Regions from separate parts of the Serratia sp. TSA_7 genome, predicted to be linked through region 2. Evidence: predicted binding sites of a transcription regulator. Region 2 holds the regulator's gene; the other holds the start of a gene.

Region 1 (16,056 bases), on a different contig from region 2:
CCGGAGAAGGTGAAGCTGTTGCGCTGGGTATCCAACTGGTAGTCGGAAATGCTGTTCGGGAAGCCCCATTGCTTCACCACCGCCGGTTTCCAGCCGTTGATTTTTTCTTCGATATTCAAGAAGACGGTAGCCAGCGTGGGGCTGGACAGGCTGCTGCGGCCGAGGCCGATATAGTTGTCGCCGCCCATCACGTCCAGCACAGTGGCGCCGTTGTCCAGCGTGCTGCGCTTTTCGTTATGCTGCGCGCTTTGCGGCTGCCTGCCGTCGATAATAAAGAACAGGTTGCGGCGCTTTTGTTTGGTCAGAATGTCGTAGGCGGTGTTGTTCATCGCCAGATGATCGGAAGACACCACGATCACGGTGTTTTTGAAGTATTCCGACCCTTTGATTTTGTCGATCAGGGCCGCGATATGCTGCTGGCTACAGGCCACTGCGCTCAGCGAACGGTTCTCTTTGTTCTGCCGGCTATAAGATTTTTTACTGCAGCTCGCGGAGATAAACCCGTCCGGGTGGTGGGTGTCCACGGTCAGCGCAAACAGCGAGAACTTCTTGTTCTGCTGCGACAGCTCGACGAACTTGTCGAAGACCACGTCCAGCACGGTATCGTCGTACCAGCCCCAGTCATTTTTGTAGCCCGGATCGCGGACCTGCTCGCGCAACTCCTTGTAGCCGTAGGCGTGGTCAAAGCCGTGCGATTTCAGGAAAGTGTCTTTGCCGGCGAAGGCCAGTTCAGCGCCCTGATAGAAATAATTGTCGTAGCCGGCGGCTTTCAGCACGTCGCCCAGGCAGACGTTTTCCGGGTAGAAGGTGGAAACGGCGCTGGAGGCGTTGCCGTCGAACGGGGCGAACAGCGGAATGCCGCACTGCGAAGCCACCATGCCGGCAATGGTATAGCCGGTGCCCGGCAACTGCTGGGTATTGCTGAAATCGATGCCGTTTTCACGGTGCCGATTCAGCTCGTCGGCGAGATCGGGGAAGACTTCCGGGTCGAAATAGGTGCGCTCAAGGCTTTCGGCATAGATGTACACCAGGTTCGGCGCTTTGCCCTGCAGGCTCTTTTTCGGCGCTTTGTAGTAGGTGTAAAAATCGGCGGTATCGCCGGTAATCTGGCTTCTGAGCAGCAGCGAAATATCCTGAAAAGCCGGGGTGGTGCCGACGGAGAACAGCGCCAACAGCACGGCGATCACACTGTAAACCACGCTGCTGCTTTTCGCTTTGTGGCGCACCAGGCTCCAGGCCAGCACGGCGAAAATCAACGCCAGCACCGCCAGCAGGCCGATAAACGGCAGCACGTACTTGCTGACGCCGGCCCCTTTCAGGCTGCTGGTGAGGGTGTAGATCACCGCATCGGTGATGCCGTCGCCGGTAAAATAGTTACTGGCGATCAGGATAACGTTGAGGATCAGATAGCTGCCCAGCAGGATCAGCAAAATGGAAAGCCACCAGCGGTTGGCGGCGGCCTTGTTCCGGTAGATCAAGATTGAGGCTAAAAAAAGTGCGAACGAGACTAATGCTGAAACCATCCACCGTACCCTGTCTGGTTAAAAAGAAAATCTTAACTGCCCTGGCAAAGGCTGCTGGCCCTGTCGCAGCGCGAAAGAGGAAGGGTATAGCGCATTGAACGCGCCAGGGTCAATGCGCGTTTGCACAGCGGGGTGGCCGCCAGGCGCGAATGAACAATTTTGTGACAATATTGTGACCCTGGTCACTGCTGAGAGGCGTGGGTCGCTGAAATATTGCTCACCGGGCATTTGGCTCTACCATTAATGAATGGCGCTGATTGCAGACCGGCGAGGCGCATTAACCTGTTCAGGAGAAAACATGCAGAGCATTTCCACTGCCGTACTGGATGATTTGGCGCCGCAGGGCGTACTGCGCGCGGCGATCAATTTAGGCAATCCGGTGCTGGCGCAATGGGGGCCGGATGGGGAGCCGCAAGGCGTGTCGGTCACGCTGGCCGGCGCACTGGCGCATGAGCTGGGCGTAGCGCTGGAGCTGGTGACCTATGATGCGGCGGGCAAGGTTTTCGCCGCGCTGGAAACCGCCGCCTGGGATGTCGCCTTTATGGCCATCGAACCGGTGCGGGCGGAGCAAATCGCCTTCAGTGCGCCTTACGTCATTATTGAGGGCACCTATCTGGTGGCGCAGGAGGCGCCTTATCGGCAGGTTGCCGAGCTCGACAGGCCTGGCATATGCATTGCGGTGGGCCAGGGCGCGGCCTATGACCTGTATCTGTCGCGTACTTTAAAGCAGGCGCAGCTGGTGCGGGCAGAGACTTCTCCCGCAGCGATCACCTTATTCTTCGAGCAAGCGTTGGACGCCGCTGCGGGCGTGCGTCAACCGCTGCTTGCCGCCGCTGCGGCGAACCCGGGATACCGGGTGCTGGACGGGCATTTTACCGCGATTCACCAGGCGATGGCGGTGCCGCGCGGTAAAGAGCAGGGGGCAGCCTATGTGCGCTGTTTTGTGGAAAGATGCAAGGCCAGCGGGTTGGTGCAGCAGGCGCTGAAGCGCAGCGGGCAGGGCGAGGTGACGGTGGCGCCTGCGGCGTGAGGCGGCTGGCAACGGGCTTTCGTTGTTCAAGGGTAGGGGCGCTGCATACAGCGCCCCCGCGAATAACCTTTAATGCAGTTCCACGGCGTATTGTTCCACCGGGGTGATTTTCTTGATCAGTTTGTTGTCGAACAGGAATTGTTCGTAAGCCTGGTAGCGCGCGGTGTCCAGTTTGGCCGGATCGGTGGCGAACAGCGGCAAGCTCGCTTGCCACGCCTGCTTGTTCAGTTCGGTGTTCAGCTCCGGATGGGTTTTGGCGAAGGCCAGCCAGGTTTCCTGTGGGTGAGCCTGCAGATAATCGTTGCCTTTTTTCAGCGCGGCGAGGAATTTCCTGATCTTCGGCTCGGCTACCGCGTCGCGGTTGGCGACGATGATCAGTTCGTCATAGGCCGGCACGCCGTAGTCCTCGACGTTGAACACCACCGGATTTTTCCCCTGCAGTTTCAGCTCCAGCGCTTCAATGTTGCGATAACCGCCGATTACCGCATCGACCTGGCCCGCCAACAGGGCGCTGGTCAGTTGGAAATTGACGTTAATCAGCTTCATGTCGTTCGGGTCGAGATGCGCATGCTTGGCCATGGTGGCCAGCGTGGCCTGCTCGATGCCGCTGACGGAATAGCCGATTTTTTTGCCTTTGAGATCCGCCGGCGAGGTGATGCTTTTATCCAGCGTCATCAGGGTATTGAGCGGCGAGTTAATCAGGGTGCCCACGCGCACCAACGGCAGGCCCTGATCGGCGAAGAAGTGCAATTGCGGCTGATAGGTAATGGCGAGGTCGGCCTGTTTTGCCGCCACCAGGCGCGGCGGCAGCGCCGGATCGGAAGGGGGCACAATCTTGACCTCGAGGCCTTCGGCCTTGAAGGCGCCAATTTGCTCGGCCACCATGATGGGTGCGTGATCGGGATTGATATACCAGTCGAGCACCAGCGTCAGTTTTTCGGCGGCGGCAGCATTGCCGGCCAGAGCGGCGCTGAGCATCAGCCCGCAGAAGGTTTGCTTGATCATTTCTTACCCCAGTCGTTAAAAAGTTATCAGTCGTTTTCCGGCGCCCAGTCGATCAGGCGCAGCAGCAGCGCATCCACCGTCATCCACAGCAAGACGGTCATCAGCACCAGAATAAACAGCGCGGCAAAGCAGACGTCGGTCTGCATGCGCGCGTTGGCGTTCAGCATCACGTAGCCCAATCCTTCCGCCGAGCCGACCCATTCGCCGATAATCGCGCCGATGGGCGCGACGGCGGCGGCCATGCGCAACCCGGAACCAAAGGCCGGCAGCGCCGCCATCAGCCGCACATGGCGCAGTTGCGCCCAGGGGGAAGCGCCCATGGTGCGAGCCAGATCGAGATAATCGTTATTGACCCGGCGCAGCCCATCAAAGAATGCGGAGGTGACCGGGAAGAAGATCACCAGTACCGCCATCGCCACTTTGGCGCTCATGCCGAAGCCGAACCACAGCACCAGCAGCGGCGCCAGCGCAAACACCGGTATCGCCTGGCTGGTCAGCACCAGCGGCATCAGCCAGCGTTGCAGACGGGGCGAATAGATCATGCACAGCGCCAGCGCGGCGCCGAGCAATACCCCAATCCCCAGCCCGCAGGCAATCTCCGAGGCGGTGATCAGCGTGTGATAAGCAAGATAGGCGCGCCCGCTCCACAGCGCCTGCGCCACCGCAGAGGGGGAAGGCAGCAAAAAGGCGGGAATATCGCCCAACGTGATGAGCCACCACAGCAGCAGTAAACCGGCGAACACCGTCAGGCTGCGGCGCACCCGCGACAGGCGGTTTTCAACCCGTAGCTTCATTCGGCGGCCCTCATCAGTTGCTGCAACAGCTCGCCCTGGCTTTTCAGCAGATGGGGATCGTCCGGCGCGCGCGGCGGCAGGCCGCTGATGACGTGCGTATCGTCAATGCCGGCAGGGTAGCGGGAGAGCACCAGCAGGCGATGGCTCAGGCGGCAGGCCTCCATCGGATCATGGGTAATCAGCAGCACGGTATGCTGCGCCAACAGCTCGGCCGCCAGGGTTTGGATCATGGCGCGGGTGATGGCGTCCAGCGCCGAAAAGGGTTCGTCCATCAGCACAATCGGCTGGCGTTCATACAGCGTGCGCGCGATGGCGGCGCGCTGGCGCATGCCGCCGGACAACGCCGAGGGCAGGGCTTTGGCGTAACCGCTCAGCCCCACGCGCTCGAGCAGATGCCCGGCCCATTCCCGGTCGGTTTTTTCACCGCGCAGCCGCGCACCGAGGCTGATGTTTTCGGCGACGGTCAGCCACGGATAGAGCAGGTCCTTTTGCCCCATATAGGCGATGCGGCCGGCTATCGGCAGGCCATCGCTGCCGGTCACTTCGCCGGCGGTGGGCCGCATCAGCCCGGCGATAATCTTCAGCAGGCTGGTTTTGCCCGCGCCGCTGGCGCCGAGCAGGGCGACAACGCTGCCGCCGGCGATATCAAAACTCAGCCGATCGAAAATCACCTGCCGGCCAAAACGCAGGCTGAGATCCCGCACCTGAATGCCGGGCGGCGCGATGCGGTCACTCATGAGGCGTTCAACCCCATCTGCCAGAAGGCGGACTCCAGCCGGGTGGCGGTGGTGAAAATCCCCGCAAGCTCGGCAAAGCGGCTTTCTGCGCCACGCTGCCGGCCCACGCTCTCCAGCAGGTCGAGGGCCGCCTGCACGCCGGCCAGATAGTTTTTATCGCCATAGTTGCGGATCCACGAGGCGTAAGGATTGCCTTCCATCACCGTCGCCGGGTCGTCAAGCAGGCGCAAGCCAATCTCGGCATAGCCTGCGACGCAGGGCATCAGCGCCGCCAGCAGATCCAGCGCATCGCCGGAGTGGCCGATATCGAGCACATAGCGGGTGTAGTTCAGGGTTTCCGCCACCTCGGGTTCGGCGGCAATCTCGGGTTCGCCCAGCCCCCAACCGGCGCAGTAAGCCAGATGCAAAGGCAGTTCGGCGACGATGGCATTGAGCGAAGCAGTGGCCGCGCGCATCTCCGGCAGCGTGCGCAGCTTGCTCACCAGCAGGGCGTAAGCGCGGGCGAAGTGGATCAGGAACAGATAATCCTGGGTCAGATAGCGGCGGAACGCGGATTCAGGCAGCGTGCCGGCGGCCAGTTGCCGAATAAAAGGATGAGCAACGTAGTCCTGCCAGTCCGGGCCTGCCTGTTGGCGCAGCCGGCCGTAAAGACCGTTATCGAAAAGGGGAGTAAACATGGGACCTCCAAAAGTGAGTGGAGATCCGGGCGCGCTGAGGTATGAACAGGCAATGACCGAGGGAGTGATTGCCGACCCGTCCCTTCGCTGGCATGACCCAGATCAGGTTCAAAGGGTTCGGCTTGCGCCATCTCAGCCCGTAACAGGACACCCCTCGGAGGAGCCTGTTATACGATATTTGCTTTTTGATTACAATGCTCGGACGAGGGGGAACGACGGGAGCGGCAATCGGTTCGTTTAGTGCGGTTCGCGACGATTTCTCTGGCACCGGCGGCGGCATTTTTGCACTGTAATCCGGTAATGTTGACTCTGAGGAACACTCCCATGAAGAAGATCGGTTTTCTCTCTTTTGGTCACTGGACGCCTTCGGCACAGTCCGGCACCCGTTCGGCGGCGGATGCGCTGCTGCAATCCATCGATCTTGCGGTCGCCGCAGAGGAGCTCGGGGCGGATGGCGCCTATTTCCGCGTGCATCACTTCGCCCGCCAGCTCAGTTCCCCGTTCCCGCTGCTGGCCGCCGTCGGCGCCAAAACCCAGCGCATAGAGATCGGCACCGGCGTGATCGATATGCGCTATGAAAACCCGCTTTATATGGTGGAAGACGCCGGAGCCGCCGATCTGATTTCAGGCGGACGGCTGCAACTCGGCATCAGCCGCGGTTCGCCCGAGCAGGTTATCGAAGGCTGGCGCTATTTTGGCTATACGCCCGCAGAAGGCGAGACCGAGGCCGATATGGCCCGTCGCCACACCGAGGTGTTGCTCGACGCGCTGCGCGGTGAGGGCTTTGCCGAGCCGAACCCGCAGCCGATGTTCCCCAATCCACCGGGGCTGCTGCGCATCGAACCTTTTTCCGCCGGCCTGCGCGATCGCATCTGGTGGGGGGCCAGCTCCAACGCCACGGCGGTGTGGGCGGCAAAACTGGGGATGAACCTGCAAAGCTCGACGCTGAAAAACGACGAAACCGGCGAGCCCTTCCACATTCAGCAGGCCAAGCAGATCCGCGCTTACCGCGCCGCCTGGAAAGAGGCGGGCCACCCGCGTGAACCGCGCGTGTCGGTAAGCCGCAGCATCTTTGCGCTGTTGAACCAGCAGGACCGCAGCTACTTCGGCGGCAGCGGCAAGGAAGGCGATCAGGTCGGGTATATCGACCAGCAAACCCGGGCGATTTTTGGCCGCAGCTACGCCGCCGAACCGGAAGAACTGATCAAACAGCTGGCGCAGGACGAAGCCATTGCCGAGGCGGACACCTTGCTGTTAACCGTGCCTAACCAGTTGGGCGTCGATTACAACGCGCACGTGATTGAGTCGATCCTCACCCATGTCGCTCCGGCGCTGGGCTGGCGTTGATGTCTCAACAATAAAAGGAAGCTGGCCATGTCTCGTATTTTCATTACCGGCTCGGCGGACGGGCTGGGGCGCGCGGCAGCGGAAACCTTGCTGGGCGAAGGGCATCAGGTGATCGTTCACGCGCGCGAGCCAGGCCGGCTTCACGGCGTGCGCGATTTGCTGGACCGCGGCGCGCTGGCGGTCACCGGCGATTTGTCTGATCTGCAGCAGACCCGAGAGGTGGCCGAACAGGTGAACCGCATCGGGCGTCCGGATGCGGTCATTCACAATGCCGGTGTCTTCACCGGGCCGCAGGTGTTGGCGGTCAACGTGATTGCGCCTTATCTGCTGACGGCGCTTATCGCTCGCCCGTCGCGTTTGGTGTATTTGAGCAGCAGCATGCATTTTGACGGCCGCGCCGCGTTGGAAAAGGTGGACTGGCGCGGGCACGCGGCCGTCTCCTATTCGGACAGCAAACTGTGGGTGACGGCGCTCGCCGCCGCCGTAGCCCGGCGTTGGCCGGGCGTGGTCAGTAGCGCGGTCGATCCCGGCTGGGTGCCGACCAAAATGGGCGGCGAAAATGCGCCCGGCGATCTGCGCCTGGGGCACCTGACGCAAGAGTGGCTGGTCACCAGCGAAGATGCGCAGGCCGGCGTTTCCGGCGGTTATTGGCATCACCAGCGCCGTCTGGAGCCGCATGCCGCCGCGGGCGATCCGGCTTTTCAGGATGCGCTGTTGGCGGAACTCGAACGCGTTACCGGCGTTGCGCTGGCGATATCCTGAGCGGAAAATCGGTGGCGGCCAGGGTGGCATGAAATGCGCGTTATTGACTTATTTTGCTCAAATTGTATTTTAAAGCCATGCATACATTCCTGATTATCGTCCCCGAAGGGGGCATGCTGTTTGAGTCGGCGGGTATCGCCGATATCCTGATGCAAGCCAACCGCTTGAGGCCCAACGACGCTCCGCTCTATCGGATTGAGGTCGCCACCACGCAATCTCATCGGGTGGTGCATGGGTCATCAGGATTGAATTTGCTGGCCGATCACCGCCTTGCCGATCTCGACCCTGAACAGGAACGTGACACTGTCATTGTCACCGGAAAGGGGGCGACCGAGGAAGAAGGCGCGTTTGTCGCAGGCTGGCTGCGTCGCGCCGCCCCCAACGCACGCCGTATCGCTTCCGTTTGCGGTGGGGCCCTGCTGCTTGCCGAGGCCGGTTTGCTCGAAGGGCGCCGGGCGACGACGCACTGGCGCTTGTTGGATACCCTGCAATCTCGTTTCCCGAAGGTGAAGGTCGAAAACGGGCCGATCTACGTTCAGGACGGGCCCGTCTGGACCTCCGGCGGCGTCAGCTCCGGTTTCGATCTCACTCTGGCGCTGGTGGAAGACGATTACGGTTTTATTCAGGCACGCGAAGTGGCGCAAGATCTGGTGATGTTTCTTCGTCGCCCCGGCGGGCAGTTGCAGTTCAGCCGCTATCCGTTGAATCAGGCCAAAACGCCTGGCCCGATCCGCGATCTCCAGTCCTGGATCCTGGAAAACCTGGACGGCGATCTTTCCGTTGAGAAACTGGCCGAAAGGGTCGCCATGAGCCCGCGAAACTTTACGCGCGTCTTCACCCGCGAGACCGGCATCTCTCCCGCCAAATTCGTCGAAGAAGGGCGCTTGCATACCGCCCGGCAGCGCCTGGAGCAGAGTGCGGAAGGCATCGAGCATATCGCCGTGACCACCGGCTTCGGCAATGGCCTCAACCTGCGGCGCGTGTTCGAAAGAAACCTGCAACTGACGCCTACCGAGTACCGCGATCGTTTCCATTCGCGCAATTTGGCGTAAATTGATCTATAAACGTCATTTGCGCCATGTGTCTCTCCCGGCTAGATTGGCAGGCAGAGACAATAACGAAGGGGTAGATCATGGTCAAAGTAGGCATTAACGGTTTCGGCAGAATCGGGCGCAATGTTTTACGTGCGGCATTAGGGCGCAGTGACTTTCAGGTTGTCGCGATCAACGATTTGACCGACAGCAAAACTCTGGCGCATCTGCTGAAATACGACTCGCTGTCAGGCACCTTGGCCGCCAGCGTCGAGGCCGGTGAAAACCAGCTGCAGCTGGATGGCCGGCCGATTCATGTTTTCTCTGAAAGAGATCCTGGCGCAATCCCGTGGAACAGCGTCGGCGTCGACATCGTGATCGAAGCGACGGGCTTTTTTACCGACAAAAGCCAGGCCGAGGTGCACATCACGAAAGGCGGTGCCAAGCGCGTTATCATCTCGGCGCCGGCCAAGAACGACGACATCACCATAGTGATGGGCGTTAACCATCAGGATTACGATCCGGCCAGGCATCGGGTGGTCAGTAACGGCAGTTGCACCACCAACGGGCTGGCGCCTGCCGCGCAGGTGCTGCATCAGACCTTCGGCATTGAATACGGCCTGATGAACACCACCCACGCCTACACCAATAGCCAGGCACTGCACGATCAGCCGGAAAAAGATTTACGTGGCGCGCGCGCTGCCGCTCAGTCGATTGTGCCTTACTCCAGCGGCGCGGCCAAAGCGCTCGGCAAGGTGATCCCGGAGCTGGATGGCCGCCTGACCGGCTACTCGCTGCGGGTGCCGGTCCCGGTGGTGTCTATCGTTGATTTAACGGTGACCTTGAAACGCGAAGCGACGAGCGAAGAAATCAACGCCGCCTTCCGCCAGGCGGCGGAGTCGGGGCCGCTCAAGGGGATCCTTGGCTACAGCGATGAACCTTTGGTGTCGAGCGATTATAAAGGCGATCCGCGTTCGTCCATTATCGACGGGCTGTCTACCTTGGTTATCGGCGGCAAGCTGGTCAAGATCCTGGCCTGGTATGACAACGAATGGGGTTTCTCCAACCGCCTGGTCGATCTCGCGTTGCTGATGGAAAAACGCGGGTTGTAGTCGGTTACCCGAGCAGGGGCGCTGCATGCTGCGCCTGCGATGCCAGACGCCAGAAAATCGTCCCCTCAGGGGACGATTTTTTTCAGCGCAGTATCATAACCGCGCGATACGCATTAACTCGTCTTTGGCCCCAGGGGCCACCGCCAGCACCGGCGCGCCGCGCAACAGCTGTTCCCCTTGAGCGTTAAACGGATGCGTCCAGCCGCCGGCTTCGTTCACCAGGCAATAACCCGCCAGACAGTCCCAGGCGTGCATATAAGGTTCGTAATAACCGACCAGCCGCCCGGCGGCGACCCATGCCAGCATCATGGCGCCGGAACCGTTGCGGAAGAAATTGCCGCCGACCGCCGTGATCTCGGCGGCGATTTCACCGACGCGTTCAGGTGCCACATAGCTGTTGGCGCCAAACCCGGTGATGTGGTTTTGCAAGGTGCGCGCCGGATCCACATGCAGCGGTTTGCCATTGAGCGTGGCACCCGCACCTTGCGCCGCGATGAAGCATTCCTGTTGGCAGGGTGCCATGATCACGCCGATCACCGGCTCGCCCTGATAAATGACGGCAATGGACACGCACCAGTTCGGCATGCCGTTGACGAAGGGGCTGGTGCCGTCAATCGGATCGACCACCCAGTGATAGCCTGAATTCCCGGGTTGCAGGCCGAACTCTTCACCGAGAAAACCGTCGTCCGGAAACGCCTGGGCGATCTGTCCGCGGATCAGCAGCTCGACCTCGCGATCGGCGATCGATACCACGTCCTGCGCATCGCGTTTGGTTTCGATCACCAGGCTTTCGCGACGGTTGAAATAGTCCAGCGCCTTGGCTCCCGCCTCGCGCGCCACCCGTTCGGCCAGCGCCAGACGCCGGGAGATTTGTTCGTTCATAGCAGATCCTTAAAGTTGCGGGCCGTCACTGGGCAATCAGCGCCAGCCCCTGAGGTTTGAAATCAATGGCCACGCGCGTGGCCGGCGCCAGTTGGCGTTCCATCTGCACATCGACGATAAACAGAGCGCCGAGGTCGGTTTTCACTTCATACTCGATATGGTCTCCGAGCCAGGTGCTGTGGGTCACCTCGCCGTTCAATGCACCGCTCTGCTCCGCATGCAAAGTAATGAATTGCGGCCGCACGGACAGTTGCGCGGCGCCGGGGCGCGCTTTGGCACCCGGCACCCGATACTGACGGCTACCCAGGCTGATGAGCGCTTCGCCACCGTCCACCCGTTCAATGTCACAGGGCAGGATATTGGCCTCACCCATGAAATCGGCGATAAACACCGACGCGGGCGAGTGATAAAGCTCCTGCGGCGCACCCTGCTGGGCAATATGCCCTTCTTTCATGACGATAATCTTATCGGACACCGCCAGCGCTTCTTCCTGATCGTGGGTCACGTACACCGCAGTGAACCCGAGGCGCTGTTGCAAATCGCGGATCTCGGTGCGTACGCGGCGCCGCAGCCGCTCGTCAAGATTGGATAAGGGCTCATCGAGCAGCAGCACCTGCGGCTCCAGCACCAACGCGCGCGCCACGGCGATGCGTTGCTGCTGGCCACCGGACAGCTCGGCGGGCAGGCGCTTGCCCATGTTTTCCAGCCCGACCAGCTTCAGCCCTTCGTGCGCCCGATCCAGCGCTTCTTTGCGCGGCAGCTTGCTGGCGAGCAGGCCGTACATGACGTTGTCCAGCGCGTTCATATGCGGGAACAGCGCGTAGGATTGAAACACCATAGCCACGTCGCGCTCGTTGGCGGGCAGATGGGTCACCTCTTTGCCGCCGATCAGGATGCGCCCGGCGGTCGGGTGCTCCAGGCCAGCCAGCAGGCGCAGGGTGGTGGTTTTGCCGCAGCCCGAGGGGCCGAGCAGCGTCACCAGCGTGCCTGGTTCGACGGTAAGCGAGAGGCCGGGCAGGGCGGTGAAATCGGCAAACTGTTTGGTGACGTTTTCAAACACCACCGAGCCGGAACGAATGGCGGTCATACGGCAGTCTCCTGTTGTAAGGCCGGCGGCGATGCCACCGGCGGTGTGGCGATACGGGATACGCGGCGCAGGCGACGTTCGCCGACCAGCAGTTGGAAAGTGAGGATCACCGCCAGCATCACCACGATAAGCACGGAGGAGTAGGCGATAGCCACGCCGTATTCCCCGTTTTCGACCAGCCCGACGATGTAGGAGGTGGCCATGTTGTACTGGGCGCTGACCAGAAAAATCACCGCGCTGATGGAGGTAATCGCCCGCACGAAGGCATAGACCAGGGCTGCGCTGATGGCGGGTTTCAACAGCGGTAAAATCACCTTGCGCAGGGTGCGGAAGCTGCCGGCGCGCAGCGTCAGCGACGCTTCATCCAGGCTGCGGTCCAATTGGCTCATGGCCGCGATGCCGCCGCGCACGCCCACCGGCATGTTGCGGAACACAAAGCAGGCGACCAGGATCAGGGCGGTGCCGGTGATTTCCAGCGGTGGCAGGTTATACGCCATGATGTAACTGACGCCGATCACCGTGCCGGGGATGGCAAAGCTGAGCATCAACATAAACTCGAAGGTCTGGCGGCCGGCAAACTTCTGCCGCACGATAAGCCAGGCGGTGAGCAGGCCGACGATGGCCGTGAGCGGCGCGGCGATCAGCGCGATTTCCAGGGTGGTCCAGAACGAGTTCCAGGCGACGCCGGTCCAGAGGATCTGGCCGCCGCTCCACTGGAAGCCGAATGCGCGGGTGTAATGCGCCAGGGTCAGGCTGTTGTCCAGCCCCCACGACTGAACAAAACCGCCGATTAAAATCATGCCGTACACCACCAGCGTGAACAGGCCCCAGGGGATCACCAGCCCGTAAACGCCATAGCGCAGCCCGCGCGGCAGGCCGCAGTGCATGCCTGAATCGCCTTTACCGGTCACGGTGGCGAAGCTTTTTCCCGCCAGCCACAGGCGTTGCAACACAAAGGCGCTGAGGGTAAAGCACAGCAGGATGATCGCCAGCACCGCCGCGCGGCTCGGATCGTTTTGCGCCCCTACCACCGAGAAGAAGATCTCGGTCGAGAGCACGCCGTGGCTGCCGCCGAGCACCATAGGGTTACCGAAATCCGCCATGCTTTCGATAAAACTGATCAGGAAAGCATTGGCCAGGCCGGGCGCCATCAGCGGCAGCGAAACGTAACGGAAGGTGCGCCAGCGGTTGGCGCGCAGCGTTTGCGAGGCTTCTTCCAGCGAAGGGCTGACGCCTTCCACCACGCCAATCAGCACCAAAAAGGCGATCGGGGTGAAAGAAAGCACCTGGGCAATCCAGATCCCGGTCAGGCCGTACAGCCAACGCCCCGGCTCGATGCCGAACAGGGTGGAAAGCAGCTCGGTGACGATGCCGGAACGGCCAAACAGCAGCATCAGCGCCAGGCCAATGACGAACGGCGGCGTGATGATCGGCAGCACGCTGAGCAGGCGCAGCCCTTTCTTGAACGGCAGCGGCGTGCGGGTGGCGGCCAGCGCAAAGGCCAGGCCGAGCAGAGTCGATCCGCCGGCGGTCATCAGCGCCAGCCACAGGGTGCGCCAGGCGGTGCCGCAACTGCCGCCTTTCAGGCAACCGAGGCTCCAGATCGCCGGATCCTGCATATTGGCGATCAGGCCGTCCGGTTTAAACGCGCCGTCAGCGTCCTGCACCGAGGCGACAAACATGCTCAGTACCGGGTAAAGCACGAAGGAGCTGACCAACGCGACCAGCAGCACGATCGAGGACACCACAAAGGCATCCCCCTTCAGCACGCCACGCTCGGCCAATCCAAAAGAGAACAGCAGCAAAAACGCGGTGAGCAACGCAATAGCGCCGGCGCCAAAGGCGGGTTGGCCGTCGCCGAGCGCACCAAACAACTGCTCGCTCCATTGCCAGTTCCAGCCGCTGTAACCTATGGCGTGGCCTTCAAACAGCAGGAAGAGGATGCCTGCGGCGGCGGCAGACATCAGTAACTGCGAGCGCAACCGGCCCACCTGCAGCAGGCGGCCCAGCGAGCAAACCAGCAGCAACAGCAGCGCAATAGCCAGCCACGGGCGTTGAAAAGCCAGGATTTGCCACAGCGCAGGAGCGCTTTCCCGATCCTGCCACAGCGTATTCAACCAGCTGAAGTCGAAGAATCCGGCTTCCTGGCTGTACCAGGGCAGCAGCAGCAATGCGAGCGCGCCCAGCACAAGAGCCACGTCTAAGCGGCGGTTTTGAGCATTCATCGTAACCTCGATCGTTCATTATTCCTTTTCTGCGAGCCGTGCGGGCGCGGCGTGCCACGCCCGGTTCATCGGCAACGGCAGAAAGTGCGAGAGGGAATGGACGGGAATTACTGCGCGCCGGAGCCGATCTCTTTATCCCAGCGGCTGAGCAGCTCTTTGCGTTTTTCCGTGGCGCCGTAGGTTTTAAAGTCGTAGTCGATCAGTTTGATGTTCTCGAAGCGCGGCGCATATTCCGAGATCGCCGCTTCGCGGTTTGACGGCAATTGGAAGGATTTGGCGTCTTTCATGTGCGATTGTGCTTCGGCACCGAGCGCCCAGTCGTACCACAGCTTGGCATTGGCAAGGTTGCGCGCGCCTTTGACAATCGACATGGAGCCAATTTCAAACCCGGTCCCCTCGCAGGGCGCGATGGCCTTCACCGGGAAACCATCGACCTGCATCGCCACCGCATCGTGCATAAAGACGATGCCTACCGTCGTTTCGCCGCGGGCCGCCGCTTTAACCGGTGCGGAACCCGATTTGGTGTACTGCGAAATATTGGCGTTGAGTTTTTTCAGGTAATCGAAAGCCTTGTCTTCGCCCATGATCTGCACCAGCGTGGCGAGGGTGTTGTAGGCGGTGCCGGAGGAGTTCGGGTTGGCCATCTGGATCTCGCCCTTGTAGGCCGGATCCAGCAGATCGGCCCAGCAGGCCGGGACTTTGAGTTTTTTCTCTGCCAGCAGCTTGGTGTTGTAGCCCCAGCCCAGCGCACCGGCGTAAACGCCCACGGTGCGGTAGTCGGCACTCTCCGCCTGCTTGCGCGCCCAGTCGTGTTGTTGGTCAAGCAGCGGCGATTTATAGGGCTGGGTTAAGCCTTCGTTGGCGGCCTGCATATGGGGATCGCCGGTGCCTGCCCACCAAATATCGGTGCGCGGGTTACGCGCTTCGGTTCGGATGCGTGCATAGGCTTCTCCGGCGGACAGGCGCACCATGCTGACGTTGACATCCGGGTGCTGTTTCTCGAAGAGCGTGGTCATTTGCTCGCAGACCACGACATCGGCGGAGCAGATCATATTCAGTTTTCCGGCGGCGTGAGCCGGCAGGGCCGAGAGCGCGGAGCCGGCGGCGATGAGCGCCATCAGGGTGACTCGATGCATGGTGTTCTCCTGGTTTGTGTAGGGTGGCGATACGTTGTCGCCATTTTTTTTGCACGTGTGTGCAAATAACTAGAGGATAAAAATTGTGCTGTCAATTGCGATATAGAACAATTCAACCTATTCGTCACAAAAATGAAACAAAATTTCTGCAATAAATTTGCACAGCTTTGCAAAGTGCGGCAAACTTTATCGGAACGCGTAACGGATGGATGTAACCATGGCGGTAGACAAGGCAATGATCAGTGCCAAAGACGTAGCGGAGCTGGCCGGCGTGTCCCGATCGGCGGTGTCGCGCACCTATACGCCCGGTGCCAGCGTCTCGGCGGCAACCCGCGAAAGGGTGATGTGGGCGGCGGAGCAACTGGGCTACCACGTTAATCATTTGGCGCGGGGATTGGTGCGCAATCGCAGCGGCATTGTCTGCCTGATCGTGTCCGAACTGGCGACCCCTTACCGGGCCAGCCTGGTGCGATTGCTGACCCAGCATTTGCAGGCGGCGGGAAAGATCGCCATGTTGATTAACACCGATCGTTCCGACGACAGCGTGTCCCAGGCGTTGCAGCAGGCGATTAACTTCCGCGCCGATGCGTCTTTTGTCCTCTCCGGCATGCCGGACAGCGCCATCGCCCGCCTGTGCCACCGGCACGGCCAGCGGCTGGTGCTGATTAACCGCAACGATGCGCTACCGGGTTCGCTCAGCATCAACCT
Region 2 (16,056 bases):
TAAGCATACTGTTCTCCTGCTGTACAAAACGAAATCGACGACGTTATTCAATGCCACGAACAATGCCACGTTGAGTGCAAGTCCCCCTCCTCTTTGGCCACTAAACTCGGGGAGGAGCCGGGGGGTGGAGATAGGCAGCCGACGGCAACCCTATGTAAAAAAGGGTAAACAGCCGCACATTATGGCCTGCAGCCATTAGGCTAACGTCTTTTGAGTGTATTGGATATTTTTTGCGCATTTTTTAAAGGAGCGATAATGCAACAACAGATAACACTGTGGCTGGAGAAATTCGGGCTGGAATTCAGCGGGGTGATGTCTCTGCTGATGGTGCTCGGGCTGATCGTCCTGATTTCGGTGGCCATTCATCTGGTGCTGCACCGCGTGGTGCTGGCGACGATCCAGCGCCGCGGCCAGCAGTCGCAGCGCGTATGGCAACAAGCGCTCACCCAGTACAAGCTGTTTCAGCGCATGGCGCTGTTGCTGCAAGGGGTCATCATCAATCTGCAAGCGGTGTTGTGGCTGCACGCCGGCGGCGAGACGCAGGCATTCATCGTCACCGCCGCACAGGTCTGGATCATGGCCTTTGCCCTGCTGTCGCTGTTTTCGCTGCTGGATACGCTATTGGCGGTGCTGCGCCAAAGCCCACTGTCGAATCAGCTGCCGCTGCGCGGCATTTTCCAGGGGCTGAAACTGGTAGCCGCCATTCTGATCGGCATCATGATCGTTTCATTGCTGATGGGCAAATCGCCATTGCTGCTGCTCAGCGGCCTGGGTGCGATGACCGCGGTGCTGATGCTGGTGTTCAAGGATCCCATCCTCGGGCTGGTGGCCGGCATTCAGCTTTCCGCCAACGATATGCTGAAAATCGGCGACTGGCTGGAGATGCCGAAATACGGCGCGGACGGCGCGGTCATCGACATCGGCCTGACCACGGTAAAAGTCCGTAACTGGGACAACACCGTCACCACCATTCCCACCTATGCGCTGATCTCAGATTCCTTCAAGAATTGGCGCTCAATGTCGGAATCCGGCGGACGACGCATCAAGCGTAGCATCAATATCGACACCACCAGCGTGCATTTTCTGTCCCCGGAAGAGCAACAGCGCCTGAATCGCAATCCGCTGTTGCAGCGTTATCTGAACGATAAAACGCAAGAACTGAGTCACTATAATCAGCAGAGTGCCGTGGATCTCAGCTCACCGCTCAACGGCCGTCGCCTGACCAATCTCGGCACGCTGCGCGCCTACCTGGTGGCTTACCTGCGCGCTCACCCCAATATTCATCAGAGCATGACGCTGATGGTGCGCCAAATGGCACCGACGCCGGAGGGCTTGCCGCTGGAGATTTACGCCTTCACCAATACCACGGTATGGGCGGAATACGAGAGCATTCAGGCCGATATCTTTGATCATATTCTGGCGGTGATTAGCGAGTTCGATCTGCGCGTGCATCAAATGCCCACCGGCAACGACATGCGTAGCATGCTGAGCCAAATGCGAGCGGCGGCGGACATTTCCTGACGCAGGCTGACATAATTATGTCTGCTGGTAATAATTCCCTGCCGATTGCCAGCAGATGTCTCCAGACGCTTTTCTTCTGCGATTAAAACGGCGTTAATGCTTTTTCCCCTACTGCACAGAAGAAGAGATGCCTTTGCTGAAATCGTTAAAACACCGGTTGTTTACTCTGCTGGCCACCCTGATGTTTATCGGCTGCCTGCATAGCGCCTCGCTGGATGAAAGCCTCATGAGCCGCACGCTGCAACCCTCGCTAAGTGCCCTCAGCAGCAGCATGCAGGATATCCGCGAAGTGCTGGCGCGCTGCGCCGGCGAGGGCAAAGAAGAACGACTGTGCGACAGTAGTTTGCGCGTTGAAGCACGCGCCTCGGGTGACGATGAAACGGAAGATAAAAGATAAAAAAACACCGGCTCATGGCCGGTGTTTTCATTTTCAATCCTGCTGTGGCGCCAACACCGCCCGCTTTTTCTGACGGCTGACCTTGAAGTAGTAACCCGCCAGCAGCACCGCAACCCATACCAGGCCGGCGTACAACGAAACGCGGGTGGTTGGGAAATAGCCAATCAGGCCAATGATGAACGCCAGGAAGATAATCGCAATCACCGAGGTGAACACGCCGCCGCGCAGCGGGAACGCCAGCTTTTTCACCTGCTCTTTGCTCAGACTGCGGCGGAAGGCAATCTGCGAGCACAGGATCATGATCCACACCCACACGGTGGCAAAGGTCGCCAGCGAGGCAATCACCAGGAACACGTTTTCCGGCATGATGTAGTTGAGGTAAACAGCCAACAGCAACGCCAGCATCATCACCAACACCGTAACCCACGGAATGCCGCGCTTCGACACCTTGCTGAACATCTTCGGCGCATGACCCTGCTCGGCCATCCCGTGCAGCATGCGGCCGACGCCGAACACATCGCTGTTAATCGCCGACAGCGACGCGGTGATCACCACAAAGTTGAGGATGCCCGCAGCCACGGTAATCCCCATGTGCTGGAAGGTCAGCACAAACGGGCTGCCGTTGGTGCCCACCTGATTCCACGGATAAATCGACATGATGACGAACAGCGTACCGACGTAGAACACCAGGATGCGCCACGGCACCGAATTGATGGCCTTGGGAATCGACGTTTTCGGGTCCTTGGCTTCACCGGCGGTGATACCGATGATCTCGATGCCGCCATAGGCGAACATCACCAGTTGCAGCGACAGGATCATGCCGATAAAACCATTGCTGAAGAAGCCACCGTTGGACCACAGGTTATGGATACCTGTCGGTTGCCCGCCGTTGCCGATCCCCCAAATGATGATGCCGATACCGGCGGCAATCATGATGATGATGGTGGCAACTTTGAAGAACGAGAACCAAAACTCCAGCTCGCCGAACACCTTCACGCTCATCAGGTTGATGGCGCCAATCACCAGCACCACGCTCAGCACCCAAATCCAGTGCGGCACCTCGGGGAACCAGACGCCCATATAAATGCCGAACGCGGTCACATCGGCGATGGCGACGATCAGAATTTCAAAACAGTAGGTCCAGCCGGTGATATACCCGGCCATCGGGCCAAGGTAGTCCTGCGCATAACGAGAGAACGAGCTGGCCTGCGGGTTGTTGACCGACATCTCGCCCAAAGCGCGCATGATGATAAAAGCGACGACGCCGCCAATCAGGTATGCCAGCAAAACGCTCGGGCCGGCCATTTTAATGGCGTCCGCCGAACCGTAGAACAGGCCGGTGCCGATGGCCGAGCCGAGAGCCATAAAGCGGATATGACGCGTGCTGAGACCGCGCTTCAGCTTATTGGCCGCAGGGGCGGAGGGTGACTGTTGTTGCATGAAAATAACCCGTGTTTTTTAAACGTAAAAAGGCCACGGACAAGTCCGTGGCCCAAAATTCAGCCGGGGGATTATGGGTGCGCGGTCACTTCAGAACGCGTACAAACCCGGTCATAAATCGCGACCAACACCAGCATCAGCAGAGAAGGCGACAGCCATGCCAACCCCTGCGCAGCCAATGGCAGGTGATTGGTCCACTCCGGCAACAGGTGCTGGAAGGTGGACGCTTTCACCGCGTCAAGGATACCAAACAACAGGCTGACCAGCATCACCGGCGCTATGATGCGCGTCGCGCTGTTCCACCAGCGCAGGGTGAAGCTCAATACCACCAGCACGATACACGGCGGGTAAATCGCGGTCAGCACCGGGATAGAGATCTGGATCAGATGGCTCAGGCCCAGATTGGAAACCACCATCGAGAACAGGCCCAGAATAAAGACCAGCGTTTTATAAGAGAACGGCAGGTACTGAGCAAAGAACTCGGCGCAGGCACAGGTCAGGCCTACCGCAGTCACCATACAGGCGATGAAGATCAGCGCCGCCAGGAAGAAGCTGCCCAACCCACCGAAGGTGTTTTGCACATAAGCGTGCAGGATCACCGCGCCGTTGGTCGCGTCCGGCACCAACACGCCACTGCCGGAACCCAGCTTGAACAGGCTCAGGTAAACCAGCGTCAGGCCCACACCGGCGATCAGGCCGGCCAAAATGGTGTAACGCGTCAGCAGGCCGGCATCTTTCACGCCGCGGGAACGCGCAGCGTTAACGATGACGATGCCGAACACCAGCGCGCCCAGCGTATCCATGGTCAGATAGCCGTTGACGAAGCCGGAAGAGAAAGGAACGTGCTGATAAATTTCGGTAGCCGGAATAGGCGTGCCCGCCGGCCAAACCAACGCCGCAATGCCGAGTGCGCCGAGCGCAACGATTTTCAGCGGAGCCAGCACGTGGCCCACGGTATCGAGCAAGCGGCCCGGATACAGTGAAATGCCGATTACCAGCGCGAAATACACCAGGCTGTAGATAAACAGCGGCATGGCGCCATCGCCGGTCAGCGGTGCAATACCCACTTCAAAGGACACGGTCGCGGTACGCGGGGTGGCGAACAGCGGGCCAACCGCCAGGTAGCAGACCGTCGCCAGCAGCAAACCGGCGCTGCGGCCAATCGGCGTGCTAAGGGCGTCAATACCGCCGCCAACGCGTGCCAGAGCGATAACGGTTATCACCGGCAAACCGACTGCGGTAATCAGGAAGCCGATTGCTGCGGTCCAGACGTGCTCACCGGATTGTAAACCGACCATCGGCGGGAAAATGATGTTCCCGGCACCGACAAATAAGGCAAAGGTCATAAAACCCAGCGCAATAATATCTTTTGACGTTAAACGATGACTCATACGATGTCGTGTTGCCTGTTCAAATGAAAAAAAGTACCCGATATCGTGGTGGCGTAATGCCCCCACCCGGTTGCCGGCTTGCCCTTTCATCGTGAGACCAACAAGAGCAGAAAACGCGTAACGTCCGGCGTTTTGTCCTTATTCGAAATTGACCACTCATGATGATGGACAGAGTTTTAGGAGTTATAAATGGAGGTTTAGTCCGACAACGGGGGGTAAGTTAAACGTTTATAGCGTTGAAAGGCAAGTCGCGTGACAAAAACCAGAGCTATCGACCAGATAATCTTTTGTCACCAGTCGATCATATTGGCTATCAATAAATATACACTACATGATTTGTATCATTTTTGAGCGTCCCATTCACAAACCGTGAAACATCCGGCTTGAGACCGCGCGAAAACGCCAATAAACGATCGGTTTTCGCGTGGTCTGAACGGGATCTGCGCGCTTACCAAACCTCTCGGGCAATATTCACCACGCTTTGCAGCTTATTCCACTGCTGCTGTTCGCTCAGGCTATTGCCCTCTTCGGTCGAGGCAAACCCGCACTGGGTGCTGAGGCACAACTGGCGGCGATCGACAAACTGCGCGGCCTCCTCGAGACGCTGTTTCACCTGCTCCGGGTTCTCCAGCTCGCCGTTTTTGGTGGTGATCAGGCCGAGCACCACCTGCTGTTTACCGGGTTTGATAAAACGCAGCGGCTCAAAGCCCCCGGAGCGCTCGTTGTCGTATTCCAGGAAGAAAGCGTCGATATTCACCTGGCCGAACAGGATTTCCGCCACCGGCTCGTAACCGCCTTCGGAGATCCAGGTAGAGCGGAAATTACCGCGACACACGTGCAAGCCGATGGTCAGATCGTCCGGTTTGCCGGCGATCACCGCATTCAGCACGTCGGCGTAGATCTTGGCCAGACGATCCGGATCCTCACCGCGCTCGCGGATCTGCCGTCGTTGATCGTCCGAGCACAGATAAGCCCAGACGGTGTCATCCAGTTGCAGATAGCGGCAGCCTGCATCATAAAACGCCTTGATCGCATCGCGGTAGGTCTGCGCCAGATCGTCAAAATAGACATTCAGATCCGGGTAAACCTGGCTGTCGATGGCCTTGCGCCCGCCGCGAAAGTGCAGCACGCTCGGGCTGGGAATGGTCATTTTCGGCACCGCATCGCCGGCCGTCGCCTTCAGGAAACGAAAATCCGCCAGCATCGGGTGCTGGGGGTTAAAGCCCACTTTACCGACCACCTTGATGCTGCGTGCGCGGGTTTGCACGCCGTTGAACTGGATCCCCTGCTCCGCATCATAACCTTCCACGCCGTCCAGTCCTTCCAGGAAGTCAAAGTGCCACCACGCACGGCGGAATTCGCCGTCCGTCACCACCGCCAAACCGAGGTCTTTCTGTTTTGCCACCGCCAAACGGATCTGCTCGTCTTCAACCGCGCGCAACCGGGCGGCATCGATTTCGCCTTGCTGGAACTGCTGGCGAGCGGTTTTCAGCGCCGCAGGGCGCAACAGGCTGCCGACAACGTCAGCGTGAAAGGCGTGGTTGCAATCGCACATATTTATGACTCCCGGTGACAGGCAAAGGATCGGGCCTCTTTGCTTCAATGATTGACAGTGTGAACTATTACGCCGAGTCACTTTGGACATCCAGACGTCCAAAAAAACCATTGGGGAGCATCCTGTCACGCCGCTTGTCGGGCGGCAATAGAATAATTTTCATTGGTGTTGAGAGAAATTCACGTTGGGCGCCACTCGGCGCCCGTTGGAGGATTACTTCAGGCCCAGCGCCAGCCGGGTTTTACGCAGCGTATCGGGTGGCAGCGGCAGGTAACCGTCATGATTAACCAGCTTTTGCCCGGCATCGGACAGCACGCGATCGAGAAAAGCGGCGGTCAGCGGCTCCAGCGGTTGGTTGGGGGCCTTGTTGATGTAAATATACAGATAGCGCGACAGCGGATAGCTGCCGTTGCGCACGTTGGTATCATTGGGGACAACATAGTTTTCACCCGACTCCGCCAGCGGCAGCAGACGCACGCCACTGGCGCGAAAACCGATGCTGGCGTAGCCAATGCTGTTCAGCGAGCCGGCCACCGCCTGCACCACCGAGGCCGAACCGGGCAGCTCATTGACCCGCGGCATAAAATCGCCGCCGCACAGGGCGCGCAGTTTGAAATAGCCGTAAGTGCCGGAGGCGGAGTTACGCCCGAAACGTTGGAGGTCGCGCTGTTGCCAACTGCCGGTCAACCCCAATTCGCCCCAACGCATCAGCGGCCGGCTTTCGCCGCAGCGCCGGGTAGCGGAGAAAATGCGGTCGAGCTGCTGCAGGTTCAGGCCACGCAACGGGTTGTCCTGATGCACCAGCACCACCAGCGCATCCACCGCTACCGGCACGGCCAGCGGCGCATAACCATAACGGTGTTCGAACGCCGACACTTCCGCCGCCTTCATCGGCCTGCTCATTGGCCCAAGCTGCGCTGCGCCCGCCGCCAGTGCGGTAGGCGCGGTTGAAGAACCGGCGGCCTGGATCTGCAAATTGACGTTAGGGTAGTGCTGACTGAAGTCCTGCGCCCACAGCGCCATCAGATTCGCCAGCGTATCGGAGCCGACGCTCGACAGGTTGCCGGACAGCATACCGTCCGGCTGCGCCAGTGCGCCGCGGCTCGCCAGCAGCGCCAGGCACAGCAACAACCATCGGGTAATTCGGATCATGCCAGCCTCTCGCGCGTTAATTTTTCACCGCATTCTCTGATAAAGCTGCAGGAACAATCAACCGGTTAGGCAAGGTAAAGATGAAACGGGTGCCGATCCCCTGCTCGCTGAGGATCTCCAACCGCGCATCGTGGTGGCTGAGCGCATGCTTGACGATCGCCAGCCCCAGCCCGCTGCCGCCGGTCTGGCGTGAACGGGCTTTATCGACGCGGTAGAAACGCTCGGTCAGGCGCGGGATATGTTCGGCGGCGATGCCCGGCCCGTTGTCGCTGACCTGGAATTGCGCGCCGTTTGGCGTCTGTTGCCAGCTCACCTCAATATGGGTGCCTTTCGGCGTGTGATTGACGGCGTTATACACCAGATTCGACACCGCGCTGCGCAGTTGGTCATCGTTGCCGAACACCTTGAGCTGCTCGTTCACCCGGAAGGTAATCTCATGGTTGTCGCCGCTCAGCGACTGCGCCTCACGCTGCAACACCCGCAGCATCAGCGGAATATCGACCCGCTCGTTCATATCGACGTTAGGTGCCGCCTCAATGCGCGACAGCGTCAGCAGCTGTTTGACCAGCCCGTCCATACGCCGGGTCTGTTCCTGCATGGTGCCCAGCGCCTTGCCGCGCAACGAGCCGTCCAGCTCCTCGTCGCTCATCATCTCCAGGTAGCCCTGCAATACCGTCAGCGGGGTACGCAACTCATGGCTGACGTTGGCGAAGAAGTTGCGGCGCGCGCCTTCAAGCTGGCGCATTTGGGTGACGTCGCGCGCCACCATCAACAGTTGCCCTTCCGAATAGGGCATCACGCGGAACTCGACATAGTGCTCGTTATTGAGTTGCAGCGTCAGTGGCCGCGTGAATTCCTGCTGTTGCAGATAGTGGCTGAACTCTGGGTAACGCAACAGGTTAAGGATGTGCTGGCCGTTGTCTTCCGGCCAGCGGAATCCCAGCAGATGCTGCGCCAACCCGTTGCACCAGAAGATATTGCCTTCGACGGTGGTCATCACCACCGCATCGGGCAGCGATTCCGCGCCGCTGCGAAAACGTTTGATCAACAACGCCAGTTCACGGCGACGTCGACGGTTGCGCTGTTGCATCTGGTAGAGGCCGTAAAACAGCGGCTCCCAGCTCCAGCGCCCAGGCGGCGGCGTCATGCTGCGATCGACCCACAGCCAGTGGGAAAGTTTGAGTTGGTTGTAGAAATTCCAGACCAGCGCCGCCAGCACGGCGGCCAGCAGCAGCCAGGGCAGATAGCCGAAAATCAGCCCCAGCAGTAAGGCAGGTAAACAGAAAAGAGCCAGCTCCAGGGCCAGCCTCTTCCAGGAAAGGCGTTCTAGCACAGCATATTCTCCAGCGCGACGCGATCAGTAACGCGTTGAGAATCGGTAGCCGGTGCCCCGAACGGTTTGAACCATTTTGTCATGACCAGTGGTCTCTAACGCCTTGCGGAGCCGGCGGATATGCACGTCAACGGTGCGGTCTTCCACATAAACGTTAGTGCCCCAGACGTGATTAAGCAACTGTTCACGGCTATAAACACGTTCCGGATGGGTCATAAAGAAATGCAGCAGTTTGAACTCGGTCGGCCCCATATCCAGCGCCTGCTCATTAGCCATTACGCGATGTGAGGAAGGGTCCAGGCTCAGCCCCTGCATTTCAATCACTTCTTCCACCGCCATCGGTGAAATGCGGCGCATTACCGCCTTGATGCGCGCCACCAGTTCCTTCGGCGAGAACGGCTTGGTAATGTAATCGTCCGCACCCACTTCCAGGCCGCGCACCCGGTCTTCTTCTTCACCGCGTGCGGTCAGCATCATCACCGGAATATCGCGGGTCAGCGCTTCACGCTTCATGTGTTTGATAAACTGGATACCGGAACCGCCGGGTAACATCCAGTCGAGCAACACCAAATCAGGGAACGGCTCAGACAGGCGCGTCACGGCGCTGTCATAATCCTCGGCTTCCAACGGTTGGTAACCATTCTGTTCCAACACAAAGCACACCATCTCACGGATCGGCGCTTCGTCTTCCACCACCAGTATGCGTCTTGCCATCGTCAATCCTGCCAATGTGTTAGCGATCACAGTTGATTGCGGGCGCCATTATGCGTCAGTTTTGTGACACTTTTATGAAAAAACCAGCCTGTTATAGCCAGTAAGCATAGCGATTATTTCCAGCTTCAAAGAAAAATCATTCAGTTGTCATAATCATTGCGTCACGACAGGAGAGTCTGCCCCCTTTATAATCCCCCCATTAGTTTATCGCCCCGGGAGTGTCATGCGCCTGATCCACACCTCTGACTGGCATCTTGGCCAGTACTTTTTCACCAAAAGCCGTGCCGCCGAGCACCAGGCTTTTTTACGCTGGCTGATCGAGCAAATCGAACAGCAACGGGTGGATGCGCTGATCGTCGCCGGGGATCTGTTCGACACCGGGTCGCCGCCGAGTTACGCCCGCGAGCTGTATAACCGCTTCGTGGTGGAGCTGCAGCGTACCGGCTGCCAACTGGTGGTGCTGGGAGGTAACCATGACTCCGTGGCAACCCTGAATGAATCGCGTGAATTGCTTTCTTGCCTGAATACAACGGTGATCGCCAACGCCCAGAGCGACATCGGGCAGCAGATCCTGGTGCTTAACCAACGCGACGGCCAACCGGGTGCGGTGTTGTGCGCCATCCCGTTCCTGCGCCCGCGCGATCTGACGACCAGCCGCGCCGGCGAATCGGGCGCGCAAAAGCAGCAGGCGTTGCAAGAGGCGATCGCGGAACACTATCAACAGCTCTACCAAGCGGCCTGCGCACGCCGCGATGAACTGGGGCTAACCTTGCCGATTGTCGCCACCGGCCACCTGACCACCGTGGGGGTTACCACCTCCGATTCGGTGCGCGATATTTACATCGGCACGCTGGATGCCTTCCCGGCGCAGGCGTTTCCGCCGGCCGACTACATTGCGTTGGGGCATATTCACCGGGCGCAGAACGTCGCCAAATCCGAGCATATCCGCTACAGCGGTTCGCCTATCCCGCTCAGTTTCGATGAGCTGGGCAAACCCAAGAGCGTGTTTATGGTGGATTTCGTCGAAGGCGCCCTGCAACAGGTCACCGCACTGGATATCCCCAGCTTCCAGCCAATGCAACTGATCAAGGGCGATTTGGCGCAGATCGAGCAACAATTGCGGCAGTTCGCCGATTATCAAGGTGAACTGCCGGTATGGCTGGATATCGAAGTGGCCACGCAAGATTACCTCAGCGACATTCAGCGCCGTATTCAACTGCTGGCGGATCAACTGCCGGTGGAGGTGGTATTGCTGCGCCGCAGTAAAGAACAGCGCCGCCAGGCCCTCGAACAGCAGGACAAGGAAACGCTCAACGAACTGAGCGTCGATGAGGTCTTCGAGCGGCGGCTGGCGCAGGAGACGGAAATCACTGAGCCTCGCCAGCAGCGGATGCGCCAAATGTTCCATCAGGTGGTCGAGGCCGTACGGCACAACGACGAGGAGCCGACCCAATGAAAATCCTGAGCCTGCGGCTGAAGAACCTCAATTCATTGCAGGGCGAGTGGAAGATCGATTTCACCGCTGAGCCTTTTGCCAGCAATGGGCTGTTCGCCATCACCGGGCCAACCGGCGCGGGCAAAACCACCCTGCTGGATGCCATCTGCCTGGCGCTGTACCACCAGACACCGCGCCTTAACGTGACACCGAGCCAAAACGAACTGATGACGCGCCACACCGCCGAATCGTTGGCGGAGGTCGAATTTGAGGTCAAAGGCGTCGGCTACCGCGCCTTCTGGAGCCAACGCCGCGCCAAAAATGCGCCGGACGGCAATCTGCAAGCGCCAAAGGTGGAACTGGCGCTGCGTGAAGACGGTAAAATCCTGGCGGATAAAGTCCGCGACAAGCTGGATCTGACCGCCGCGATCACCGGGCTGGATTTCGGCCGCTTCACCAAATCGATGATGCTGTCCCAGGGGCAGTTCGCCGCCTTCCTCAATGCCGATGCCAATGACCGGGCCGAACTGCTGGAAGAGCTGACCGGCACCGAGATCTACGGCCAACTTTCCGAACGGGTTTTCGAGCAGCACAAACAGGCCAAAGCCGATCTGGACGCCTTGCATCAACGCGCCAGCGGCATTGAGCTGCTGAATGACGAACAGCGTCAGCAATTGGAGAGCCAATTAGCTGAGCTGAGCGCGCAGGAAACCGCCCTCAGCGGGCAGACCCGGCAACAGCAACAGGCGCTGAACTGGCTGCAACAGTGGCAGCGAACGCAGCACCAGCAGCAGGAATACCAACGCCAGTTGAACATCGTGCAACAGGAGCAGGCTGCGGCCAAACCGCAGTTGCAACAGTTGGCGCGCAGCGAACCGGCGGAGAAACTGCGGCCGCTGCATAACGACCGTCACCGCTGCCGCAGTGAGCAGCAGGCGCTGCAACAGCAGATCGCCCAAATGGCGCAGCAGCAGGAGCATCAGCTTGCGCAGATGGCGCCATTGCAGCAGGCCGTGGAAAAAGCGCGCGCCGAGCAGCAGGCGCAGGCCGAGCGCCAGCAGATCCAGCAGCGGCTGATCGACGAGCAGATCGTCCCGCTCGACCACCAGATTGCTCAGCTGCAAAAAACGCAGACGGAATTGCAGCAGGCGTGCGACAACGCCGCCCGGCAGTGCCATCAGCAGACAACGGATCTGGAGCAGTTAAACGTTCAACGCAGCCAATTGACCGCACAGACCGGGCAACATCAGGAGAAGCTTAACGGTCTTAACGCGGCGTTGATGGCGCAGCAACAGCAGCAAAATGCGCTGGAAGCGCAGTCACCGCTGGCGGCGCTGCGCCGGCGTCAGGCCGAGTTGGCCGAGCTGCGCCCGGCACGCCAGCAGCTGTTCACCCTTTCCTCGCTGTTCCGCCAGACCAGCGAGCGGCTTGAACAACAGCGCAAAGAGTTTACCGCCCGTCAGGCGCAGCTTGGCGAACATGAGCAACAGCTGGAAGAAACGCGGCGGCACTACAAGCAGCAAAAAGCGCATCAGTTAGACGTGGAAAAAGCCCTTGAGCTGGAAAAGCGCATCGTCAGTCTTGAAGCCGAGCGCGCACTGCTGCAAAGCGGCGAGCCCTGCCCGTTATGCGGTTCCGCCAGCCATCCGGCCATTGAGCAATATCAGGCGGTAAAACCGTCCGAGACGGCATTGCGCCTGGCGGAAATGCGCGTCAAAACCGAGGCGCTGTACACCCAAGGCACCGAACTGCGCACCCGTTGCGAAAGCCTGAAGGAACAGCAACAGCGCCAACAACAGCAAATAGCGCAGGACGAGCAGCAACTCGCCGCCCAGCGCCAACAGTGGCAAACCCTCAGCGCGCCGCTGGCGTTTGATTTCGATCTGCAAGATGCCGAGCGCCTGAGCCAGTGGCTGAACGCCTGCGACAGCGAAGAACGCCAGGGCCAGCAAGGGCTGGCGCAGCACGAGCAGGCAGCACAGACGGTACAACAGGCGAAAGATGCCCTGGCCGAGCTCCAGGCGCAGCAACAACAAGCACAACAGCAACAAGCGCTGCTGGACGAGCGCTTCACCCTGCTGGAAAAAAACCACGCCGACGCGCAGTTGCAACAGCAGCGCTTGCAACAACAGTGGCAAGAGGGCGAGAAAACCCTGAGCGAACACCGCGCGCAGCGGCTGGCGCTGTTTGGCGAACAACAGATTCCGCAGGTGCGCGAACAGCTGCGTGCCCAACTGGCCGCCTGCGAGCAGGCCAGCCATCAGGCGGTGGAACAATGGCAGAAAGCTCAGGAACAGCGCGATCGCCTGGCCGGCCAGCTTGCCGGCCTGCAACAACAGCAGCAACGGCAGAGCGAGAGGCTGCAACAGGCGGAACAAACCTGGCTGGAAGCACTGGCCGCCAGCGAATTCAGCGACGAAGCCGCCTTCAGCGCCGCGCTGTTGGATGACGCACAGCGCCGGCAATTGCAGCAGCATAAAGAACGGTTGCACCAGCGGCAGGTGGAGGCCAGCGCCCTGCTGGCACAAGCGGTTCATACGCTGGAACAACAGCGGCAACAGCGCCCGGAAGGGCTGGATGAAACCCAGGCCGACGCGCCAGCCCTGAGCCAGAGCCTGGAGGCGTTGGCGCAGCAATTGAAAACCTTGCAACTGCGTCAGGGCGAAGTGCGCAACCAATTGGAAAGCGACGCCGCACGCCGTCTCAATCAGCAATCGCTGTTTGAGCAAATCAGCCAGAGCCAGCAGCAGTACGACGACTGGAGCTACCTCAACCAGCTGATCGGCTCCAAAGAAGGCGATAAGTTCCGCAAATTTGCCCAGGGGCTGACGCTGGATCACCTGGTACACCTGGCCAATAACCAGTTGGGGCGGCTACACGGGCGCTACCTGTTGCAACGCAAAACCAGCGACGCGCTGGAACTGCAGGTGGTGGATACCTGGCAGGCGGACGCGCTGCGTGACACCCGCACCCTGTCCGGCGGCGAAAGTTTCCTGGTCAGCCTGGCATTGGCGCTGGCGTTGTCTGACCTGGTCAGCCACAAGACCAGCATCGACTCGCTGTTTCTCGACGAAGGCTTCGGCACGCTGGATGCGGAAACCCTGGATACCGCGCTGGACGCCCTCGACAGCCTGAATGCCTCCGGTAAAACCATCGGCGTGATCAGCCATGTCGAAGCGATGAAAGAACGCATTCCGGTGCAGATTAAGGTGAAAAAGGTCAACGGACTGGGTATCAGCCGGCTGGAGCCGCAGTTTCGGCTGGAAAGTTAGGCCGGCAGTTGCCGCCACTGGCGTGGACTGATGCCAAACCAGCGGCGAAAAGCGCGTGAAAACGCGCTGACGTCGGAATACCCCAGCAGCAGCGCCAACTCGGCAATCGGCAGGTGGCGCTGCTGCAAATAATGAGTCGCCAGCTCGCAGCGCACCTTGTCCACCAACGCGGTAAAGGTCGCCCCCTGTTCACGCAGGCGGCGCTGCAACGAACCGGCGGACAGGCCCATTTTCTCGGCGATGATTTCCAGCACCGGTTCTCCGCTCAGCAGCGCTTGGCGCACCTGGGCGCGGGTACGGTCCACCAGCGTCAGTTCGGCATTGCGCCTTTGACACAAAATCACGCCGTGCTCCACCGAATAGTCGAAACGATAGCCTTCCCTCTTGTTCTCCCGCCGCGTCAGACCGGCTTCCAACTGAGTGCATGCTTCCGGCTGGCAGGAAAGCGCTGTCGGCATGATGTATTCCACTGTGGTTGTAACGGTGCAGGGAGGTAAGCAACTTCCGTACCAGCTTGCCGGTCCGCCTCCCGCCGCCGCATCGGTCAAAAAATCACCAATAAAGCACAGTTTCGTCGCCACGCTGCCCACTTTTGGTGCGCGCTCAGGCGGCCCTTAAGCCACGCCCCCGTGCTGGCAGAGAGGCGTCGTCATGGCATAAAACCTGCAGCGTTGTGAGTGGATACCTTCTTTATCAGCGCAGGCGGTTTTTTCGATCGGGAGAGCAACATGACAATGCAACTTAAACCTACCCTGGGCACCCTGCATCTTTGGGGCATTGCCGTCGGGCTGGTGATTTCCGGGGAATATTTTGGCTGGAGCTACGGCTGGGGCGTGGCGGGGACGCTAGGTTTCCTGATCACCACCCTGATGGTGGCGACCATGTACGGCTGTTTTATCTTCAGTTTTACCGAGCTGACCACCGCCATCCCTCACGCAGGCGGGCCTTTCGCCTACAGCCGCCGCGCCTTTGGCGAAACCGGCGGCCTGATCGCCGGGCTGGCGACGCTGGTGGAGTTCGTGTTCGCACCGCCGGCGATTGCCATGGCGATCGGGGCTTATCTCAACGTGCAATATCCGGCGCTTGACCCCAAGTGGGCGGCGGTGGGCGCCTACGCCATTTTTATGACGCTGAATATCCTCGGCGTTAAGCTGGCGGCGCTGTTCGAGCTTTGCGTCACCGTGCTGGCGGTCTTTGAGCTGCTGGTATTTATGGGCGTAGTGGCGCCGGGCTTTAGCTTCAGCAACTTCGTGCTCAACGGCTGGGCGGGCAGCGATCATTTCGGCAGCGCGGCGCTGTCCGGTATCTTCGCCGCCATTCCGTTCGCGATCTGGTTTTTCCTGGCCATCGAGGGCGCGGCAATGGCGGCGGAAGAAGCCAAGGATCCGAAACGCACCATTCCGCGTGCCTACATCTCCGGCATTCTGACGCTGGTGGTATTGGCGCTGGGCGTGATGCTGCTGGCCGGCGGCGCAGGCGACTGGAGTAAACTGTCGAACATCAACGATCCGTTGCCGCAGGCGATGAAAATGGTGGTAGGCGAAAACTCCGGCTGGATGCACATGCTGGTGTGGATTGGCCTGTTTGGATTGGTGGCCAGCTTCCACGGCATTATTCTCGGCTATTCGCGCCAGTTCTTCGCGCTGGCGCGCGCCGGTTACCTGCCGACCTCGCTGGCGAAACTGTCGCGCTTCCAGACGCCGCACCGGGCGATCCTGGCCGGCGGCGTGATCGGCATCGCCGCGATCTTCAGCGACAGCTGGATCAACCTTCAGGGCATGAGCCTCACCGCCGCCATGATCACCATGGCCGTATTCGGTGCCATCGTGATGTACCTGATGAGCAT

Evidence for each region. Region 2 encodes PhoB, which activates phosphate uptake and scavenging genes when phosphate is short. Its sites were predicted from a motif close to CTGTCATAAAACTGNCNNAT; they were not measured.
Region 1: opgB (phosphatidylglycerol--membrane-oligosaccharide glycerophosphotransferase) is a predicted target of PhoB. The motif match lies at 1,683-1,702, and genes of this name have one in related genera.

Annotation. Positions count from the first base shown of each region.
Region 1 is NZ_JBQZFU010000001.1:1,863,755-1,879,810, reverse strand. It holds gene opgB (phosphatidylglycerol--membrane-oligosaccharide glycerophosphotransferase) at 1-1,523, opposite strand, end outside; gene ACUTQW_RS08915 (ABC transporter substrate-binding protein) at 1,822-2,553, shown strand; gene ACUTQW_RS08910 (ABC transporter substrate-binding protein) at 2,623-3,558, opposite strand; gene ACUTQW_RS08905 (ABC transporter permease) at 3,585-4,352, opposite strand; gene ACUTQW_RS08900 (ABC transporter ATP-binding protein) at 4,349-5,089, opposite strand; gene ACUTQW_RS08895 (TenA family protein) at 5,086-5,766, opposite strand; TPP riboswitch at 5,829-5,931, opposite strand; gene ACUTQW_RS08890 (LLM class flavin-dependent oxidoreductase) at 6,091-7,113, shown strand; gene ACUTQW_RS08885 (SDR family NAD(P)-dependent oxidoreductase) at 7,141-7,875, shown strand; gene ACUTQW_RS08880 (GlxA family transcriptional regulator) at 7,953-8,927, shown strand; gene gap (type I glyceraldehyde-3-phosphate dehydrogenase) at 9,008-10,018, shown strand; gene ACUTQW_RS08870 (inositol monophosphatase family protein) at 10,112-10,900, opposite strand; gene ACUTQW_RS08865 (ABC transporter ATP-binding protein) at 10,926-11,987, opposite strand; gene ACUTQW_RS08860 (ABC transporter permease) at 11,984-14,212, opposite strand; gene ACUTQW_RS08855 (ABC transporter substrate-binding protein) at 14,320-15,348, opposite strand; gene ACUTQW_RS08850 (LacI family DNA-binding transcriptional regulator) at 15,566-16,056, shown strand, end outside.
Region 2 is NZ_JBQZFU010000006.1:97,876-113,931, forward strand. It holds gene malZ (maltodextrin glucosidase) at 1-7, opposite strand, end outside; gene ACUTQW_RS18495 (mechanosensitive ion channel family protein) at 256-1,521, shown strand; gene ACUTQW_RS18500 (hypothetical protein) at 1,655-1,918, shown strand; gene proY (proline-specific permease ProY) at 1,952-3,358, opposite strand; gene brnQ (branched-chain amino acid transport system II carrier protein) at 3,430-4,749, opposite strand; gene ACUTQW_RS18515 (cobalamin-independent methionine synthase II family protein) at 5,198-6,304, opposite strand; gene ACUTQW_RS18520 (PstS family phosphate ABC transporter substrate-binding protein) at 6,518-7,456, opposite strand; gene phoR (phosphate regulon sensor histidine kinase PhoR) at 7,473-8,789, opposite strand; gene phoB (phosphate response regulator transcription factor PhoB) at 8,814-9,503, opposite strand; gene sbcD (exonuclease subunit SbcD) at 9,727-10,959, shown strand; gene sbcC (exonuclease subunit SbcC) at 10,956-14,210, shown strand; partial or broken gene ACUTQW_RS18545 (helix-turn-helix transcriptional regulator) at 14,207-14,515, opposite strand; gene eat (ethanolamine permease) at 14,939-16,056, shown strand, end outside.